One region of the Glutamicibacter sp. AOP12-B1-11 genome, then DNA from elsewhere that is predicted to be linked to it. Evidence: predicted binding sites of a transcription regulator. Region 1 holds the regulator's gene; the other holds the start of a gene.
What was found. Region 1 encodes HrcA, which represses chaperone genes, less so after heat shock. Its sites were predicted from a motif close to TTNGCACTCGNNNNNNNCGAGTGCNAA; they were not measured.

Region 1 (9,210 bases):
TGGAGCCGAAGCCCAAACGAGTGAGGAACATTTTCATTTGTTCGCTGGTGGTGTTCTGCGCTTCGTCGAGAATCACGAAGGCATCGTTCAAGGTGCGCCCGCGCATGTACGCCAAGGGAGCGACCTCGATGGTGCCTGCCTCCAGCAACCGTGGAATGGTCTCCGGGTCGATCATGTCGTGCAGCGCATCATAGAGCGGACGCAGATAGGGATCGATTTTCTCCGTGAGGCTTCCGGGCAAAAAGCCCAGTTTCTCCCCGGCTTCTACGGCGGGACGAGTCAAGATGATGCGGCTGACTTCTTTCGCCTGCAAGGCTGCCACGGCCATAGCCATGGCCAGGAAAGTTTTGCCGGTACCGGCAGGACCCACGCCGAAGGTCACCGTGTTGTCTTCGATGGCGTCGACATAGCTTTTCTGATTCAGCGTTTTCGGCCGGATCGCGCGTCCCCGTCCGGAGAGAATCTTCAGCCCGAGGACGTCGGTGGGCGCATCGGCACCACCGGCGGAGAGCATCTTGATGATCTGCTCAATGGTGTCTGCGCTCATCCGGGAGCCGCGGCTGGCAAGTGCACGGGCCTCTTCGGTCACACGCTGAGCCTTGCGCACCTGCACGGGCTCGCCAACCAGGGTCAAGGAAGCGCCATTGGGGCGAAACTGCACCAGCGGGTAGGCGCCGGTCAGAATGCGCAACAATTCATCGCTTGGACCCAGCGTGGCAACCATGAGTTCGGGAGTGTCGAAGGTGATCGTCAATGACGCGGGGCCGGATTCGACCGGCATCTTGTTCTGTTCAACCTGCATGCAGTGCTTAGTGCCCCTTTGCTGAGCTTGGCAATGATTATTGTTCTTGTCCCCTACAGTCTATCTAGTTCAGCACGCTTAGGGGATAATTTCGCAGGTAGCTAGAGCACAAAAATCTGAAGTGATTCTAAAGCATCTGTGGTGGTAAAGGTATAGATTTGGTTACGAATCCTTCGTTAGACTCCTTTTTGTCGATCCCGGGCGCCATCATGTGCCAAACTATTTGAGCGCCAGAGCTGGTTTACAGCAAGGTGTCAAGTGAATAATCAACGGATTGGTAAGTAGTGCAAGGAAGAATTACGAGGTTGATCTCCAAGCGGGTAACCGTCACCGGAGTCTGTTTAACTCTCGTCGTAGCAGCTGGCTGCGGTCTTGCCTCGCGCGAAGAATCCCACGAAATGCCGATCAGTACTGCCGCGGGTACCGTGGGACTGCCTCCTGCCAACGATTCGGTGGAGCACCATTCCCCGATCGACAGGCTCCCGATCTACTGGCTTGAAAATATGGACCTCGGGGTTTTCCTCTACCGCGAGTACGCCACAAAAAACGCCACTGGCGAGCCGATCGGCGATTCAATCTCCTACCTGCTCAACGAAAAGCCGGCCAATGCCGAGTGGTACACGCATCTGAAGCCTTCGGGTGAAGTTGGCGTGTCCATGAACCAGGACAATGTGATCACCCTGGACCTACCGGAGAAGGTCTTCAGCGCAAAGCTTGATCGTGGCCTTTCCGAACGCACAATTCAGCAGCTGGTGTTCACCGCCACCGCCGCCGCGTCCAATGCAGGCCTCCTCGTTGGCTCGCTGCCACCGAAAGTGAGAATTCTGGTTGACGGCCGGGCCAACGCCACGGTCTTCGGCGACTTGCGACTGGCGGACTCCTACGACCGCGATGCCTCATTCATGGCCCCGATTTGGATTATCGACCCGCAATACGGGTCGACCCGCAAGGCCGGTCAGATCCAGTTCAATGCTCGCGCCTCGAAGTTCAGCGACGGCATCTATTACAGCTTGGAGAGCAAGGACAAGTCGGGAAAGCTCACCGTGCTCACCGCCGAGGAGCCAATCCCGGAAGATAAGGTCAATCCCGATGGCTCCTTTGATTTCACCAAGCAGCTGAGCGTAGGCGCCTACAAACTCACCTTCTGGGGCAGGGAATCCGGATCCGAAGAAAAGATCGCCTCGGTATCCAGCGAGTTCACCATTAAATAGGCTGCGAATATTCGCTACCAATTGAAAAGTTCCGCAGGCCGTCGGCCTACGGAACTTCTTAATTGCTGAACCTTTCGGCGGCTACAGTTCTCCGAGCAGATGCCGAACCAGAACGAGGGCTGCCGGCCCGGCCGTCGAAGCACGCAGCACGTGCTCGCCTAAGAGCGCGGCCTTGGCACCAGCGCCGACAAACTGATCGAGCTCCGCGTCGCTGATCCCGCCTTCGGGGCCCACTACCAACGTCACCCCCGCATGTGCCGGGGCCGAATCGAGCCACGACCGGGTTTCCTCGGCCACCGAGCATTTAGCTGATTCATGCAGGATCAGAACCAGCTCGCCCTGGGCAGCAAGCTGCGCGATCTGTCCGGCCAGAGCCTTGGACCCGAGCGGGTCCAAGACCTTTGGTTCGAAGGCGCGGCGTGACTGCTTCTGTGCCGAACGCACCTGCGAACGCCATTTAGCTAAGGCCTTTTCGGCCTTCGGCCCATTCCAACGCACAATCGATCGATCGGCCTGCCAGGGGCGGACCGTGAAAATTCCCAGTTCCACCGCCGATTCCACGGCCTGTAGATCCCGGTCGCCCTTGGCCAGCGCCTGCACCAGGCCGACCGGGTGGACCGGCGGCGCTTCTTCGATGCGTTCCACCACGGTCACGCTGAGCAGGTCCTTGGCCGCGGCACTGACCTTGACTCGCAACCGGAGCCCGGTGCCGTCGAGCAAGTCCAGCTCCTCGCCGGGCGCCACACGCTTGACCGCAACCGCATGGTGGGCCTCGGGCCCGGTGAGCTCCAAGCTGTCCCCCACCATGGCCTCAGCTGCTTGCTGAGCGTCGATCACGAAGCTGTGATTGCTCATGCTCAGCGTTGGTTCAACTTGTCACGCAGTCGCGAGAACATTCCACCGGACTGTTCGACGCGGCCGGCGGTCATCTCTTCGCCACGCAATGCCGCCAGCTGCTCGAGCAGCTCACGCTGTGCGGCGTCCAGCTTCGTCGGAGTCTCCACCTGCAGGTGCACCACGATGTCGCCACGCTTGCCACCGCGCAGGCGCGGCACACCCAGCCCTGGCAGAGTGATGGTGTCCCCGTCCTGGGCGCCCGATTCCACGGTGATCTGCTGTTCACCATCGAAGGTTTCCAGCTTCAGCTCGCAACCGAGGGCGGCGCCGGTCATTGGGATGGCCATCTTCGCGTGCAAGTCGGTCTGCGCGCGTTCGAAGACCTTGTGGCGGCGTACGTCGATTTCGACGAAGAGGTTTCCGTTCGGGCCACCGCCGGGACCGGCTTCGCCCTGTCCGCGCAGCTGGATACGAGTGCCGGCATCGACACCGGCCGGAATGTTCAGCGACTTCGAGACGTGCTCGCGCACGCGTCCCTCGCCATTGCATTCATTGCATGGATCCGGAATGGTCGTGCCAAAGCCACGGCAGGCCGGGCAAGTTTCCACGGTCATCATCTGGCCGAGGAAGGAACGCACCGGACGCTGGATCTGGCCCGCACCGCGGCAGGTTTCGCAGGTAACCGGGCTGGTGCCGGGCCGGCAGCAAGAGCCTTCACAGACCTTGCAGGTGACGGCCGTTTCCATCTCGAGCGGGTATACGGTGCCCTTGACAGCGTCGACCAAATCGATGGTGATGGTGATCAGCGCGTCGCGGCCGGCCTGCGTGCGCGAGGCCGGCCCTTGGGCTTGCCCGCCGCCGAAGAACTGTTCGAAGATGTCGCCGAAGCCACCGAAGTTCTGGCCTCCGCCGCCGAATCCCTGCTGGCCGTTGCCGTTCAGGTCGCCGGTGGCGTCGAAGTTGGCGCGCTTCTTTTCGTCGGAAAGGACTTCGTAGGCTCGTGTGACGAGCTTGAACTGCTCGGCTGCCCCCTCGCCTGGGTTGACATCGGGGTGCAGCTTGCGCGCCAGCTTGCGGTAGGCGCTCTTGATTTCCTGCGGGGTCGCGTCCTGGGCAACACCCAGCGTCTCGTAATGCGAGCTCACGATATTCGCCGTGTCCTTTCGTAAAAATATAAAACGTTGTTGCTGACGAAACTAGTTCGTCAAAATCTTTGACAGGTAACGGGCAACCGCCCGGACCGAAGACATGGAGGTTGGATAATTCATCCGCGTCGGACCGAGCACTCCAAGCTTGTTCCTGGTGTCCGAGCCATAGGTTGTCGCGATGACCGTTGCGTCGGAAAGCTGCCCGTAATGGTGCTCGGTGCCAATGGCTACCGCCACGCCCCGAGAGTCCGCTTCCAACTCGGAGAACAGCTTCAGCAGCACCACCTGCTCTTCAAGCGCTTCGAGCACCGGGGTGAGCGTCAGCGGGAAATCTCCCACCGAACGGGCAAGGTTCGCGGTCCCCGCCATCACGATGCGCTGGGTGTTAGCCGCACGTGCCATCTCCTGCAAGGAACCGAGCACCGTCATGAACAGCGTATCTTCCAGAAGCTGGAGCGGAATTGATTCGGTGGTCAGCGAACCTACGAGATCTGCCAACTGCCGACCGCCAAAGGCCTTGAGCACGCCTTGCTTCATACCCTGCAGTTCGTCGTCGCTATACGCCCTGGAAGTGCCGATCATCCGCTGGTCGACGGTGCCATTGGAGGCAATCATGACCATCAATACCTGGGATGAGCCAAGTCCGACTAGGTCCAGATTGCGCAGCGATGCGGTGTCATAGTGCGGCACCTGGATCAACGCCACCTGATTCGTCAAACGTGCCAGCAAGCGCACGGTGCTATGCAAGACTTCATCTAAATCCTGGGAATTATCCAAGATTTTGTTGATGGCCTCGCGCTCCGCCCGAGACAACGGCTTAAGCTCGCCGATCTGGTCAACGAATCGGCGATAGCCTTTTTCCGTGGGTATTCTTCCCGAGGAGGTGTGCGGGGCAGCGATGAGCCCCTCTTCTTCCAGCAAGGCCATATCATTGCGAATCGTGGCAGCAGAAACTCCCAGGTTATGCCGATCAAGCAAAGCCTTTGAACCTACCGGTTCATGCGACTGGACGTAGTCCTCCACAATGGCGCGTAAAACGTCCAGACGTCGAAACTCGCTCACGTCAACACCTCCTATGAACTCCGGCAAGGATTTGGCACTCTAACCTATCAAGTGCCAAGTCTAATACCTACATCGGTTGCTAGCATTGGATTTCGAGCGTATTCGATCACAGCGAAAGGCAGTACGTGACCAATTACTCCTGGGGAGCCCACGACCTCAGTGCACCTGCACCGAAAAAACTGCGTCAAGTTCCGATATCAATGGGCCTACTACTCGAAGACGTGGACAGCGGTTGGGTCGGCGAAGTGGTGCGTACCGAGAAGTCCGGAGGAATGCGGGTGATCGTTTTAGAAGACCGGCGGGGCAAGACCCGCTCTTTCCAAGCGGGCTTCGGCTTCCTGCTCGAAGGCGAGCCGGTGGAGATCGTTGAGCCACAAGCCAAGGCATTGGCGCCAAAGACCATGGTTTCAGCTTCCGGTTCCCGGGCGGTCACCGGTTTGAAGGCCCGCGAGGCACGCGCCAGCCGGATCTGGGTCGAAGGCAAGCACGATGCCGAACTGGTGGAGAAGGTCTGGGGCCATGACCTGCGCGTGGAAGGCATCGTCGTGGAGCCCCTGCATGGTGTCGACGATCTAGCCGGGGCCATTCGCGCTTTCAACCCCTCGCCCGAACGGCGCCTGGGAATCTTGGTTGACCACCTGATTGCGGGCACCAAGGAAGAACGTATCGTGAAGGAAGCGATGGCGGTCCCCGGTGCGGCGAATCATGTCCTGATTCTTGGTCACCCGTATGTCGATGTGTGGCAGGCGGTGAAGCCGGCAGCACTTAATATTGAGAAGTGGCCGGTGATCCCCCGTGGAACCGATTGGAAAACCGGAATATTACGCGCGTTCGGCTGGCCGCATTCAACTGCCGAGGACATCGGGCTGGGTTGGCAGCGCATCCTTTCCCGAGTTGACCACTACGCACAGCTTGAACCGCAGCTGCTGGGTAAGGTCGAGGAGCTCATCGATTTTCTAACCAGCGAAGATTACGGTTTCCTAACGATTGACTAATAGTTGGATTTTTAGGGCGGGTTGTCCTCTACGTCGCTAGATCCTCGATAGAATCAGATCGACCACCCACTGCTAAACAAGGAAGCGCCACGTGACTGCACGCAAGACCGTACCGCCGGAAAATTCACGTTTCGAAGGTTCCAAGGTCTCGGCTTTGCCCTTGACTCCTTCCGAGGATCGCCAATGGGCCATGATGTCGCATTTCGGCGCGGTACTAGGATGCATTCCCGCGGCCATCATCTTCGCCGTGTACCGCGACCGCGGACCTTTTACCTCGCAGGAGTCAAAAGAAGCCTTCAACTTCACGTTTCCGCTGACCATTTTGGCCATCGTGCTGAACGTGCTCACCCTGATTCCCGGGTTTGGCTGGGCGTTCGCGGTAGCCACCGTGGCGCTCTGGGTCTATATGACGCTGATGGGCGCCCGTGCAGCCATCCAGGCTAACAAGGGACGCCCATACCGCTACGCATTCAACCTGCGGCTAATGAAGTAATAATCCTTGCTGAAACTTTAGAAGTCCAACAGTTCCCGCACTACAAGGTCGGCCAAGAGCCGACCGCGTTGCGTTAACACGATAGTTCCGGCGAAGGCCGACTGCGGTTCGATCAGCTCGTCGGCGATGAGTCCGGCAACTGCCCGACGGCCATGCTCATCCAATTCGGCGATCGGCATGCCGCTGCCCAACCGGGTCAGCAGCATCGTGCGCTCCAGCTTGACTGCCTCGGCATCGGGGAACTCGCGGCCGTGGCCCGGGGAAATCCCGCCGTCGATCCGCTGCTGGTAGGCCGAAGGATGCTTCACATTCCACCAGCGCAGGCCACCAACATGCGAGTGGGCCCCCGGTCCGGCGCCCCACCAGTCTCCGCCTTGCCAGTAAGCGACGTTATGCCGACAAGCATGCCCTTCGCCCTTGGCCCAATTGCTGACTTCGTACCAGTGGAAGCCAGCGGCCGCGAACATTTCATCGGCCAGCTGATACTTTTCGGCATGATCGTCGTCGTCGATGTTCGGCACCTGTCCGCGGCGAATCTGCGCCGCGAGCTTGGTGCCCTCTTCGATAATCAGCGCGTAGGCCGAAATATGATCCGGCTCGTAGCTCAGGGCCGCTTCCACGCTGGTGCGCCAATCCTCCAAGGACTCCCCCGGAGTCCCATAAATCAGATCGACGCTCACCTCGAGTCCGACTTCGCGAGCCCACCGGACCACCTGCGGCACGCCCTTGGGATCGTGGGTTCGCTCCAGCACCGCCAGCACATGTGGCACCGCCGACTGCATGCCAAAGGACACGCGGGTGAACCCGCCGTCCTTGAGCTCTTGCAGGCTCTCACGGGTCACCGAGTCCGGGTTCGCCTCGGTCGTGATCTCGGCTCCGGGCTTTAGCCCGAATTCGCTGTTGATGCGTGCCAGCACCGACACCAGGTCGCTGGCCGGCAGCAGGGTCGGGGTGCCGCCACCGAAGAACACGGTTTCAATTTCACGATGCGGCAAGCCGGACTTGTCCATCACTTGGCGAGCGAAGCTGATTTCCTGGCTGACGGTGGCCGCATAGCTGGCTTGGCTCGCCCCGGAACCAAGTTCCTTTGCGGTGTAGGTGTTGAAGTCGCAGTATCCGCAGCGCACCGTGCAGAACGGAATATGTACATAAAAGGACATGGTCCGCTCCTGCGCATTGTGTGAACACAATGCGGGGAGCAGACCATCGGCCGGAGCCGGATCGCCATCAGGCAAAACTGAGGGCATTTACTTCTTTTTCTCTTCGCCGGTGGACAACGCGGCGATGAAGGCTTCCTGGGGAACCTCCACGCGGCCGACCATCTTCATTCGCTTCTTACCGGCCTTCTGCTTTTCCAGCAGCTTGCGCTTGCGGCTGATATCGCCGCCATAGCACTTGGCCAGCACATCCTTGCGGATGGCGCGAATGGACTCGCGGGCGATGATGCGCGAACCGATGGCAGCCTGAATCGGCACCTCGAACTGCTGGCGTGGAATCAGTTCACGCAGCTTGCCGGTCATCATCACGCCGTATGAGTACGCCTTGTCGCGGTGGGTGATCGCGCTAAACGCGTCCACCTGCTCACCCTGCAGTAGAATATCGACCTTGACCAGGTCTGCAACCTGACTTCCGTCGGCCTTCCAGTCCAAGGATGCGTAACCACGCGTACGTGACTTCAGATGGTCGAAGAAATCGAAAACGATCTCGGCCAGCGGCAGCGTGTAGCGCATTTCTACGCGTTCTTCGCTGAGGTAATCCATACCGCGCAAGGTGCCGCGACGTCCCTGGCACAATTCCATGACCGAGCCGATGAATTCGGATGGAGCGAGAATAGTTGCCGAGACCAGTGGTTCGTGAACCTCGAGGATCTTGCCTTCGGGGAACTCCGAGGGGTTGGTCACGGTGGTCAACTGCTTGTCTTCGCCCATGACCTCATAGACCACGTTCGGAGCGGTAGAAATCAGGTCGAGGTTGAACTCGGCCTCCAAACGCTCACGGGTGATTTCCAGGTGCAAGAGCCCCAAGAAGCCAACGCGGAACCCGAAGCCCAAAGCGACGGAAGTCTCCGGCTCGTACACCAGGGCGGCGTCGTTGAGCTGAAGCTTATCCAAAGCATCGCGCAGCGCCGGGTAATCAGTACCGTCCATCGGGTAAAGTCCCGAGAACACCATCGGCTTCGGATCTTCGTATCCGCCGAGGGACTCAGCGGCAGGCTTCAGGCTATTGGTGACAGTGTCTCCGACCTTGGACTGGCGTACATCCTTCACACCGGTGATCAGGTAGCCGACCTCACCCACGCCCAGTCCCTTGCTTGGAACCGGGTTAGGCGCGGAGACGCCAATTTCGAGCAGTTCGTGCGTGCTGCCGGTGGACATCATCTGGACGCGTTCGCGCGGACGCAACATGCCGTCGACGACACGAACGTAGGTGACCACACCGCGGTAGGTGTCATAGACGGAGTCGAAGATCATGGCCCGTGCAGGAGCATCGGCCACGCCAACGGGCGGCGGAAGCTGCTTGATGACCTCATCCAGGAGAGCCTCAACGCCCTGGCCGGTCTTACCTGAAACCTTCAAGACGTCATCGGGATCGCAACCGATGAGGTTTGCCAGCTCTTCGGCATACTTCTCCGGCTGCGCGTTTGGCAGATCGATCTTGTTGA
Region 2 (11,962 bases), on a different contig from region 1:
GATGCTCGGAGGTGCCTATCTTGTTTTTGAAGGGGCCGAAAAGCTGCTTGAAGCGATGGGCGTGGTCAAGCACCACACACCGGGCGGCAAGGAGGGAGTGCGCAACGAAAAAGCGATCATCGGCGCGGCGGTGCGGACAGACCTCGTGCTCTCAGCGGAGATCATGGTCATCTCGCTGAACGAAGTGTCCCACGAACCATTCTTGAATCGCGCGCTAATCCTGATTGTGATCGCTATCCTGATGACCGTGGTGGTCTATGGTGCGGTGGGGCTGATCGTGAAGATGGATGACATTGGACTGCACATGGCGCAGAAGGCATCCAAGCTGTCGCAGAAGGTTGGCCGTGGCCTGGTCAAGGCCATGCCGATCGTGATGTCGATCCTCGGCAAGGTAGGTGTGGTGGCGATGCTCTGGGTCGGTGGCCACCTAATTCTGGTCGGGATGGACGAGCTGGGCTGGCACGCCCCCTACGGTTTTGTGCATCATATGGAACTGCTGGTGCACGAGGCTACCGGTTCGGCCGGGGCGATCTTGGGCTGGGTGACGAATACCGCCTTTTCTTGCATCGCCGGATTCTTGATTGGTTGCGTGGTTGCCGCCGCTGTCGTGGGCATCAACAAGCTGCGTGCCAAGCACTAACGAGCTTTGCAGGCCGGCCACGTAGAATAGGCAGATAAGAAACTTGCCCCGCCGTAAAACCTGCCAGTCGCGAAGTCTGCCGGTGTTTCGCACGGTGTGCGGCGATCGTCTTGGCCCTGCCAAAACGTCTGGTGGCCATGGAAAGATCGATGTGTGTTGAAGAGCAAGATAAATATTGTAGGGAGCGCCGCTCGGCATGAGCGGGGCGCCTACTTCACCCCCGAGCCGGTAGCCCGGTTCATGACCGAGTGGGCGCTAGGCGAGCAGGGTCGTCGTGTGCTTGAACCCTCATGTGGCGAAGCCCAATTCTTGGCGACCGCTGCCCAAGTCACCAACGATGGGCGCGGCGCCAGCGAATTATTCGGGGTGGAGCTTCACGAGCCTTCGGTGCTGGCGGCACGCGCAATCCTCGCGGAACAAGGCGCACAGGCTAGGATCCAGCACGCAAATTTCTTTGATATCCCAGGCACCGCGGATATGGATGCGGTGATTGGCAACCCCCCGTACGTGCGTTATCAGCTGCACCGCGGAGCCCAGCGCAAGATCTCGCGCGAAGCCGCACGGCGCTCCGGAGTCGAGCTGAACGAGCTTGCCTCCGTGTGGGCGGCCTTCGTCGTGCACGCCACCAGCTTCCTGAAGGTCGGCGGTCGTCTGGCCCTAGTGCTCCCGGCAGAGCTGATGTTCGTGAACTATGCGGGGCCCGTGCGTGCAATGCTGCTTGAACGTTTCGCCAAGGTGCATCTCGCGGTCTTCGAACAGCGGCTATTCGTCGACGCGCAGGAAGAAGTGGTGCTGTTGCTTGCGGAGGGTTATCAGACCGGTTCCAGCGACTCCTTCAGCCTGCACCAATTTCGTAATGCCAAGGATCTGATTGGACTCGGCGAGGGAGCAATCCACACTCCGAAGCGTCCAAGTGACCGTTGGACCGGGTCCTTGGTGACTTTTGAAGCTCAGGGGATACTCAACCAGGCGCATGCTACCGGCGGGTTTATTGATCTGCAGGGCTGGGGAGAGACCTCGCTGGGCGCGGTGACCGGCAACAATAAATGGTTTACGCTCAGCCCGGCGCGGGCCGAGGAATTAGGTTTGGACGCGAGCGACCTGGTGGAAATATCGCCTCCCGGTTCTAGGCATCTTCGCGGCTTGGAACTAGACGCTAAGCAATGGCAGCGACTCGGGGAGCACGGCTTGGCGACCTTGATGTTCCGGCCCCAGGGTGGCGCCTCCACCGCGGGAGAGCGCTTAATTGGCCGCGGCGAGCTGGAGTCGGTGGACCAAGCCTATAAGTGCCGGATGCGTACTCCCTGGTGGCGGGTCCCGTTGTTGTCGGTGCCTGATCTGTTCATGACCTATATGAATGCTGACACTCCCCGGCTGACGACTAACCATGCAGGTGTGCATCACATCAATTCAATCCATGGGGTATACCTCGGGGCCGATGTGCGTGAGCTGGGACGTGAGCTGCTGCCTCTGGCTTCGCTTAATACCTTGACTATGCTGGGTGCCGAAATGGTGGGACGCTCCTACGGGGGAGGCATCTTGAAGCTGGAACCCGGCGAGGCGGATAAGCTTCCAGTGCCCTCAACCCAGTTGGTCGCCGAGCATGCAATACCGCTGCGATCCATCAAAAACGAGGTCCGCGAACATCTGCTGCATGGCCGTAAGCAAGAAGCTACGGAGCTGGTAGACGAAATAGTGTTGGGAATGATGCTGGAGCTAGACGCTGCCGCGATCGGTGCGCTACGCGGCGCACGCCAAGACATGCTGGAACGACGCAAGTCCCGAGCTAAGGCAGTGGAGAACTAATCGTGGGATCAGGCACAGTCGAGAAATCCCTGGCCTTCGCCGAATACGACGCGACGTTGATATCTGCGCTCAAAGATTCGCCGTGGATCCTTAACGGCGCCGTCACCGAGGAGTTCAACCCTTCTTTCGACGTTCTCGAGCGGTTGCTAAGCATTCCGGTGCGTTCTAAGGCCGCGACCCGTTCCGGTCGTTTTGCCCAGGGCGTCGACGCTTGGCTAGCCCATGAACTCCGCCGGGCGGGGTTCGACGCAGACCTCGTCTGGCCGCGCGCGGAAGCGCCACGGGTGTTGTCTTCGGACATCCTCGAATTGCTGCGCAAGCTCCCCGAACGGCTCTCCGACGAGCTGCATGAAGCAATCCTGGCCGGCAAGGCCGGAAGCACCGACGCCAGGATTCTGGGCCGCGCCTACATGAAGCAGACCGACGTGGTGATGACCCACTGGTCCACGGGACCGGAGTTGCTATTAAGCACCAAGGCAATGACTTCTTCCTTCGGCAAGAACCTGTCCAATCGGTACGAAGAAGCCTACGGGGACGCGGCCAACCTGCGTGCCCGCTACCCGCTGGCAGCCGTCGGCTTCTACTTCGTGCAACGCGCCACCATTTTAGAAACCGAACCGGCAGCTTTCCGACGTACCGTGGACATGATCCGCAAGCTGCGCGATTTCGGCGATGGCTTTGGCTATACAGCGACCGGACTTTTGCTTGTGGACTGGGATGACAGTGCCGAGCAGCCAGAGGTCAAGGCGGTGCACCACCCGGTGCCCGAAGATGTCGGCACCGCTCAGTTCCTAAATGCCATGGTTGACTCGGTGTTGAAAGTTACTCCGATCGACTTGCATGAGTCGGCGCGCGCTCGCCGAGCCGGTGAGGTCGTGCCAGTGCCAGGGCATGAGCTCGTCGATGAGCTACAAGAAGCGCTCTTTTAGCTCATCTGGTTGTGTGAACTTGTGGCGAATGCCAAGAGCTCGGCAAAGGTCGAACCGAGTGGCCAGCCAGTGTGCTGGAGGCGATGTCACGCTGCGGTGGGGGAGACAACCAATCCGATGCGAGAGCAGTGGCGCGATAAATGTACTTGGTCCGCCCGTCGGATTCGAAAGTTCGTTCGCGTTCCCATCGCTCGGAGCGTTCGTAGGCTGCCCAGGAGCTGGGATTTGCCGAATCGATGACGGTGATGGGTATGCAGCCTGCCTGCAGCACATACTCCAGGCGTAGGTCTGTCACTTGCTGGCGTATGCCTTGGCACCGATATTCCGGGCGGACCGCCATGCAACCTAATTCAAGCGCGCCCATGGCGCTAGTTGGAGCCAGCACCGCGTCGTGCACGACTCCGGCTGCGACCAGAACACCTGAGTCACGGACGCTGACCACACAACGTGCGCGGTCAATTTTTTGATTCCATCGATCATCAATTTCCGGATACAAAGTCGCCATCTCGGTGCGTGCGGCACCAGCAGGAGCTGTTGATGACAGGGCATAGCGAAGGGTAGGGCGCACTGGGAACCGTCCTAAATGCTAAGACGAACGAACTATCTGGCTATTGCTGTTGTGTGGGACGCAGAGCAATGGGTTTCGTTGGCCTTCAGGGGGCCGCAGCCGGTGGCTTACGGCAACGTCCTTGCAGGGCCCAGTATGAGCTCGAGGAACTAAAAAAATTATGCATTCAATCTCTGCTCGTTAGCAAGAGAAAATAGGGGCAATAAAGTGAAATCTAGATAAACGAAAGGCACTATTATTTTAGGTCTGCCGTAGTCGGCTTTTCTCTTGAGCTCCTGCCCTAGGACGGTGGCGTGATGGGCGACGTAGCCGCTAGCTGTGGGGCAGCTGGCGCCGATTTTGCGGCCAAGGCAAAGACCGCTAAGATCGTTTAGGTGCTTGACCGGGAGGTTGACGCAAAGATGGATCTTTAGCTCAGTTGGTTAGAGCGTTCGCCTCACACGCGAAAGGTCGCTGGTTCGAGTCCAGTAAGATCCACCAAATAAAGAGAAAACCACCGCCGGCGGTGGTTTTCTCTTTATTTAACTGCTTTTAGTGGATCGCGCGTTGCCGGTGGTTATTTGGCGAGTAACTCGTGAACCAGCGGTTTGACTTCGTTGCCAAGCAGCTCGATGCTCTCGAGCATGGTCTCGTGTGGCAAAGAGCCTGCCGAATATTTGATGTCTACTCGACCTAGTCCGAGGCTTCTGGTGACCTTCGCCATCTTGGTGGCGACGGTCTGCGGACTACCGGCCATCATGGAACCTTCAGGCCCCATAGCGGCCTCCAAGCGCATTTTGCTAACCGGCGGCCAACCGCGTTCGGCGCCCAAGCGATTCATGGTGCGCTGATAGTGCGGCCACAACAGTTCGAGAGCTTCCGCATCGGTCGGTGCAACCAATCCGTGGAAGTGCGCACCCACCTTTTGAGGTTGCTTGCCCAGCTCTTTCAACGCGCGGTGGTAAAGCTGAACTAGCTGCTCGAAGGCTGATGGCTGGCCGCCAATGATTGCGAGAAAGAGTGGAAGGCCGTGGCGAGCGGCGCGAAGTACCGACTGCGGGCTGCCGCCGACGCCCACCCAAGTGGTGAGCGCATCGTTTTCCAATAGCGGGTACAGCTGTTGGCTGTTCAAAGCGCCGCGGTGTTCTCCAGACCAGGTCACGGGCTCTCCGGATCGGACCTTAGCCAGGAGATCGAGTTTTTCTTCGAAGAGAGACTCATAGTCCTCGAGGTTGAGCCCAAACAACGGGAAGGACTCGATGAAGGATCCGCGTCCGGCGATAATTTCGGCACGTCCCTGCGCGATGGCATCGAGCGTTGCGAAGCGCTCGTACACCCGAACCGGGTCATCGCTGGAGAGCACCGTTACCGCGGTACCGAGGCGGATCTTGTCGGTGACTTGCGCCAGCGCCGCGAGAATTATTTCCGGCGACGATACAGCATAATCGTCTCGGTGATGTTCACCAACGCCGAAGAAATCAAGGCCAACTTCTTCGGCCTTCTGCCCTTCGACGATGACGTTGCGAATAACCTGAGCGTGCGATAACTGCTTGCCCTGCTGGTCTTCGGAGAGATCCCCGAAAGTTTCAACACCAATTTCAGGCCGGAGGCTTGTTTGACCGATGGAACTCACAATGATCCTCTTCTCTTAGATTTCCATGCAATTGCATCTAAGTGGGTAACCAGTCCACCGATAAATTTATTTCCGACAGCAAAAATGCCAGATGTGTTCAGGGATACTCGGCCTATTTTGATTCCATTCTCCCGCTTTACTTGCCGTGGTTGTATCGTGAGGATGACGAATAGAACAAGAGCCTAGGGGGAGTGATTCGTGGCGCAGCAAGACCATGGTGAGAAGCACGCGGATTCGAAAAATCCAGGAGAAGATCCTTCGCCATTGGCCGGGTCGCTACCTCGTATTTCGACGAGTGAAATCAACATGGGGCACCTTCCCGAGACGGCGTCTTTTGAGACGACCATGGCCTCCGAGCTACCGCTAAATACCGCGGTAAGTGCGAGCGTTGCGTCAGCGGACGTGGCGGATATCGAGTCGCGTACCGGCCAGGTCTACACCTCTGATGACGGCATTACACTGATGCCTACACGGGCCAACCCGGTGGCTCGCCGTTTGCTGGCAAAAATGTGGATCTCGGATACGCCGCCGACTGAGGCGCTGAAGGTCGTTGACCGATTGCGCGGCACCCCCTACGCGAACCCTAGGGTCAACGTCGATCAAGATGCTTCGGCGCGGCGAACCATGGAGTTTGCGCTGGACCTTGGCGAAACGCTGATTCGCTATGGGGCTGGTGCTTTGGAAGTGGAAACCAGCATCATCGCGGTGACCGCAGCCCTAGGGCTTAGCCACCTAGACGTGGATATCACCAATCAATCGTTGCACCTGAACTACAGCCCGCCAGAAGCTGAGAGCTACTCTATCCTGCGCGTGGTGCGTTCGTACACTACGAACTACGCGGGCATGGTGATGGTGCACGAGCTGGTTTCGGACATCATCGCTGGCGGTGTTTCGCGGACCGAATCTGCCAAGCGGCTTAAAAGGATCACACGGAAGCCGAAGCCTTTCCCGCGTTGGTTCGTTGCGGTTGGCCAATCGGTTTTCGCCGCCGCCTTCGTCCTGTTCATCGGCGGTTCATGGCTCGGTGCACTCGTCGCGATGGCTTCGTCCTGGCTGATCTCGCAGATAGGCCGGTATGGATCCCGATGGCGGGTCCCAGAGTTCTTCACCGTGGCGACCTCGACTTTTACCGTCACCGGAATAGCCTTGCTTAGCCATCAGGTCCACGCACCATTGGATCCGGCGTTGGTAGTCTCTGGTGGCATCTTGCTTCTGCTGCCTTCTGGCAGATTTGTTTCGGCGCTGCAAGACGCAATCAATGGCTTCCCGGTCACCGCGGTCGGACGTCTATTTTCCGCTGGGTTGACCTATACGGCAATACTTTCCGGGATCTCCGCGGCGTTGGTGGTTTCATCCGTATTGGGCGGGGACAAGGTGGATGTCCATAAAATCGTCGCCACCGATTATCCGACATGGATGCTGATCGCCTTGGTAGCAGTCGCCATTCTGGCCGGTTCGGTCACCGAGCAGACCGCACAGCGCTTGTTGCTGCCTACCGCGTTGATCGCGGTCGGCGGCTATCTGGTGCTGCTCTTGGCGGAGCAGGTCGGGCTTGGCGCTCGGGCAACGCCAGCGGTGGTGTCCACGGCCATTGGCTTCGCTGCGCGCTTCCTGGCGGACAAGCTGAATTCACCTCAGCTGGTGATCGCAGCCCCCGCGGTCATGTTCATGCTGCCTGGCCTGATGATCTTCCGGGCCATGTACGGCATCGTTTTCGAGGTGGATGAAATGTTCGCCGGCCTGGTGGAAATGTTCAACGCGTTTGCAATCATGCTGTCCATCGCCGGTGGTGTGGTCTTCGGCGACACACTGTGCCGTCCGCTGGCCTCCAACGCACGGCGCGAACGCCGACGCATCCGCCGCCGCTAGCCGGCCGGCAGTTTCCATTCAATAGGCGCCTGGCCGATTTCGGCCAGGCGCCTATTGATTTGCGAAAAATGCTTTGACCCAAAGAATCCACGTGAAGCGGACAACGGGGAAGGATGAGCGCTGCGAAGCTGGGGCATATTGTTCATCAGGGTACCAAGCTTCTGTGCGTGGGCACCCCACAGAACAGCCACCACCGGCACCTTGCGGGCATTGAGCGTAGCGATAATCGCTTCAATTACCGGTGCCCAGCCAAGCTTCTGGTGACTGCCGGCGTTAGACGCAGTCACAGAGAGAACCTGATTGAGCAGCATGACCCCTTGCTCATGCCAGGCGCCGAGGTCTGGATGCCCAGCTTCGGGCACGCCAAGATCTACGAACAGCTCCTTGTAAATGTTGCGCAAGCTACGCGGCAGGGGGCGCACGTTCTTCGCTGCGGCGAAGGCCAAGCCATTCGCCTGTCCGGGCGTCGGATAGGGGTCTTGACCCATGATCAGGACTTTGATCTCGGCTACGGGTAGCGATAGTGCGCGCAACATCACCTCTGGAGCCGGGAGTATCTGCTCGCCAGCCTGTGAGCGTGCCGCCAACTTACGTGCGATTTCCTGCAACACGCCATCGAGCGGTTCCAAAGTGGAAACCCAATCCGCGGCGATAAACCCGCGACTTGCCAGCGATTTTGCACCAAAGAAGAAGGGGAAGTCTTCGGTGGAATATGCCGGCGGCGCGGTAGGCTCGGGAGCGTCGAAAAGGGCGGGCTGCTCGTTGTTCATGGCAATCATTCTGCCGGTTTTCCGGCGCGGTTGTGCCGCGTTACACGGCACGGCGTTGGTTGATTGGTTAGAATATCGGTGGTGTGTCCACCACGCGTGGATAAATATGCATGAATAAACCCGACTTTTCGAAGTTCTAGGATGAGGTGAACGTATGGCTGGCAATGAGGTTTTAGTGGATTTCGTGATGAACCCCGATTCCGAGCTGGATGAGCGTTCGCAACAGATCTTGAACATGGAGAAGCTGTGGTGGAAGTATGCCGGAGCCAAGGAACAAGCTATTACCAAGCAGTTCTCTATCTCGCCGACAAACTACTATCAGCTACTCAACCAGCTGATCGACACGGATGCGGCGATGGCCTATGACCCAATGCTGGTAAAGCGGTTGCGTAGACTTCGATCTACTAAGCGTCGTGTGAGCGGTACCGTCGGCGGGGAACGCTAAGTTCATAGCCGGCCTCGGCCAGCCAGACCTCGAGCAAGGACAAGAATGACCAACTACCCACGTGACGAATTCGATCGCGTTCCGGAGTTTAGTACCCGCGTTGGGTCGCATCATGCCCACGGCTGGGCGCAGTCTGCCGCCACCAAGGGCAAGGACAGCAAGCTTCGTTGGGTAGTTCTGTCCGCGATTGCGGTGTTGTTGATTGGTGGTGCCGGATTCTTCTTTGGTCCAGGCGTTGCCGATCGTCTAGCAGGGTCCGAACCGAGGCAAACCTCGGCACCGGCGGAGAGCGAAGGCTCTTCTGACCAAAGCGAAGCCGCATCCGAAAGCGCAACTCCGTCTAGCACCATCGATGACGCTGACGTGTTGTACGGACAACTCATCGGCGTGTACAACGGCGCAAGTATTGCAGGAGCTGCAGGGGCAGGCGAAGAATTGCTTGCCGAGGCTGATTTCACGAATATCGTGACGGATAATTGGACCCGAGACGCCGAGACCTCGACGGTGTATTACATGTCCGAGGCCTACCGGACCACCGCGGAAAAAGCCGCCGAAGTCTTGAACATCGATGAGGTTCTGCAGACCCGGAACATCCCCAACCGAGTTTCGGTCGTCCTTGGCGCTGACGATACGTTGAACTCGAAGTAATAATTAGCTTCGCTCACAGCCGATCAGCTTGCACTCGCCATGCGAGAGTGCCAATATTTGTATTAGCACTCATGCGTTACGACTGCTAATGCCGATCGGTTGTTCGTTTTAGAATCGAACCCTTTCGTCTCGGCGGTTGCTCAACGCACGGAGCGTGAAGAATACCTCAGATAGCGAGAGCTAATCCGAATTGTCGGCCCGATGCCGGCAACGGTGTGCTCGTCCGTCGCGGGCGCTGTCTGTCGGTTGCATTTTCGCAAAATCGTCCCCGAAAGGACCGAAAGCCACTATGGCCAAGATGATTGCATTTGACGAGGAAGCACGCCGCGGACTTGAGCGCGGCCTGAACATTCTGGCGGACGCCGTTAAGGTGACCTTGGGCCCACGCGGCCGCAACGTTGTTTTGGAGAAGAAGTGGGGCGCACCCACTATCACCAACGACGGTGTGTCCATCGCCAAGGAAATCGAGCTCGAGGATCCATACGAGAAGATCGGTGCCGAGCTCGTCAAGGAAGTTGCCAAGAAGACTGACGACGTCGCCGGTGACGGTACCACCACCGCTACCGTGCTCGCTCAGGCTCTGGTCAAGGAAGGCCTGCGCAACGTTGCTGCCGGCGCCGACCCAATCGCGCTACGCCGCGGCATCGACAAGGCTGTAGAAGCCGTCACCGCCGAGCTGTTCACCGCTGCTAAGAAGATCGAATCCAAGGAGCAGATCGCTGCTACCGCTTCGATCTCCGCTGGCGATCCAGAAATCGGCGCACTGATCGCCGAAGCACTGGACAAGGTTGGCGAGCAGGGCGTTATCACCGTAGAAGAGTCCAACACCTTCGGCCTTGAGCTGGAGCTGGCCGAGGGCATGCGCTTCGACAAGGGCTACATTTCCGCATATTTCGTCACCGACGCTGAGCGTCAGGAGACCGTGCTGGAAGACCCTTACATCCTGATCGTCAACTCGAAGATCTCCTCGGTCAAGGATATGGTTTCCTTGCTGGAGAAGGTCATGCAGTCGAACAAGTCGCTGCTGATCATCGCCGAAGACGTAGAGGGCGAAGCACTGGCCACCCTGATCCTGAACAAGATCCGTGGCCTGTTCAAGTCTGTAGCCGTCAAGGCTCCAGGCTTCGGCGATCGTCGCAAGGCAATGCTGACCGACATCGCACTGCTGACCGGTGGCCAGGTTGTTTCCGAGGAAATCGGCCTGTCGTTGGACACCGTTGGCCTCGAAGTTCTGGGTACCGCCCGCAAGGTCGTTATCACCAAGGACGAGACCACCATCGTTGAAGGCGGCGGCGACGCCGACGCTATCGAGGGCCGCAAGGCGCAGATCGCAGCCGAAATCAAGAACACCGATTCGGACTACGACCGCGAGAAGCTGCAGGAGCGCCACGCAAAGCTTTCCGGTGGTGTCGCTGTGCTGAAGGCCGGCGCCGCAACCGAGGTGGAGCTCAAGGAGCGCAAGCACCGCATCGAAGATGCTGTGCGTAACGCTAAGGCAGCTGTTGAAGAGGGCATCGTCGCCGGTGGTGGCGTGGCTCTGATTCAGGCAGGCGCCGCAGCATTCGCCAAGCTTGAGTTGGAAGGCGACGAAGCCACCGGCGCGAACATTGTTCGTGTTGGCATCGAAGCACCACTGAAGCAGATCGCACTGAACGCCGGCATGGAGCCAGGCGTAGTCGCCGACAAGGTCAAGGGCCTGCCAGCTGGCCACGGCCTGAACGCTGCCACCGGTCAGTACGTTGACCTGCTGGAAGCCGGCGTCAATGACCCAGTGAAGGTGACTCGTTCGGCCCTGCAGAACGCTGCATCTATCGCAGGTCTGTTCCTCACCACCGAGGCAGTCGTTGCAGATAAGCCAGCTCCTGCTGGCGCTGCCATGCCAGGTGGCGACGACATGGGTGGCATGGGCGGAATGGGCGGCTTCTAAGCTTCCGTACTTCCCAGGCACCTGTCTCGCAGGACAACCTGAACCCGAGGGCTTGCTTCACCACGAAGCAGGCCCTCGGGTCGTTAACCGGCAAGCAGAGTGCGTTTGAGCGTTCTCAGGCTTGCACGTGGAGTCGGTCAAGCTCGGCCTCAAGGTTCGCCCGTGCTTGTTTTTCCCAGCGTTCCTGAGCAGACGCGGTGCAATACAGCCGGTCTTTTCGCAGGAGCTCACGAAGAATGCTTGCTCGGCCTCGGGCAAAGTCTGCTGCCGGCACATGATCGTATTCGTCCCGGATAGCTTGGGCATAGCGTTGATAGGCCTTGGCTGGTCGTGCCAAAACCTCTAGGTCTGCGTCGCTGAGCAACGCTCCGAGCAGATCGCCTTCGGCAGGTCGATGCTCGATGGTCAGCAGAATCAATTGTTGAACCTTGGCAAGAGCCCTATCGGTAATCAGCCCATGCAAGCTGCGCGCTGCTAAGTTTGCAGAATCTTTTTCGTCCTCGGCGGTGCCATCGTAGACGGCATCATGAAACCAAGCAGCCAACTCCAATATTTGCCGATCCTGCGCCTCAACCTGTGTGCCGCAGAGCCAGTCCAATGACTCAAGGACCGCGAGCAGGTGTACTCGATCGTGATAGCGGCGGTGCTTCTGGCTCCAGCGAAGCAATAAATCCTCAGCCATGGCCCGTTGCCCGGGCAAGGTCCGCTCCCACCGTTTCAGCAATGCGGGATTGAGCCGTTCGGGGCG

Region 2: a site for HrcA is predicted at 9,350-9,376, ahead of groL (chaperonin GroEL). Genes of this name have one in related genera too.

Annotation. Positions count from the first base shown of each region.
Region 1 is NZ_JBQSYL010000002.1:169,975-179,184, reverse strand. It holds gene ACT3UQ_RS01970 (PhoH family protein) at 1-802, opposite strand, end outside; gene ACT3UQ_RS01965 (GerMN domain-containing protein) at 1,201-2,013, shown strand; gene ACT3UQ_RS01960 (16S rRNA (uracil(1498)-N(3))-methyltransferase) at 2,095-2,868, opposite strand; gene dnaJ (molecular chaperone DnaJ) at 2,871-3,995, opposite strand; gene hrcA (heat-inducible transcriptional repressor HrcA) at 4,047-5,060, opposite strand; gene ACT3UQ_RS01945 (DUF3097 domain-containing protein) at 5,186-6,055, shown strand; gene ACT3UQ_RS01940 (DUF4870 domain-containing protein) at 6,147-6,548, shown strand; gene hemW (radical SAM family heme chaperone HemW) at 6,566-7,795, opposite strand; gene lepA (translation elongation factor 4) at 7,796-9,210, opposite strand, start outside.
Region 2 is NZ_JBQSYL010000015.1:89,397-101,358, reverse strand. It holds gene ACT3UQ_RS10845 (DUF808 domain-containing protein) at 1-640, shown strand, start outside; gene ACT3UQ_RS10840 (HsdM family class I SAM-dependent methyltransferase) at 794-2,446, shown strand; gene ACT3UQ_RS10835 (hypothetical protein) at 2,449-3,375, shown strand; gene ACT3UQ_RS10830 (GNAT family N-acetyltransferase) at 3,377-3,943, opposite strand; tRNA gene ACT3UQ_RS10825 (tRNA-Val) at 4,347-4,423, shown strand; gene ACT3UQ_RS10820 (Atu2307/SP_0267 family LLM class monooxygenase) at 4,500-5,555, opposite strand; gene ACT3UQ_RS10815 (threonine/serine exporter family protein) at 5,754-7,424, shown strand; gene ACT3UQ_RS10810 (uracil-DNA glycosylase) at 7,421-8,194, opposite strand; gene ACT3UQ_RS10805 (DUF3263 domain-containing protein) at 8,349-8,639, shown strand; gene ACT3UQ_RS10800 (LytR C-terminal domain-containing protein) at 8,685-9,287, shown strand; gene groL (chaperonin GroEL) at 9,577-11,214, shown strand; gene ACT3UQ_RS10790 (DUF4031 domain-containing protein) at 11,330-11,962, opposite strand, start outside.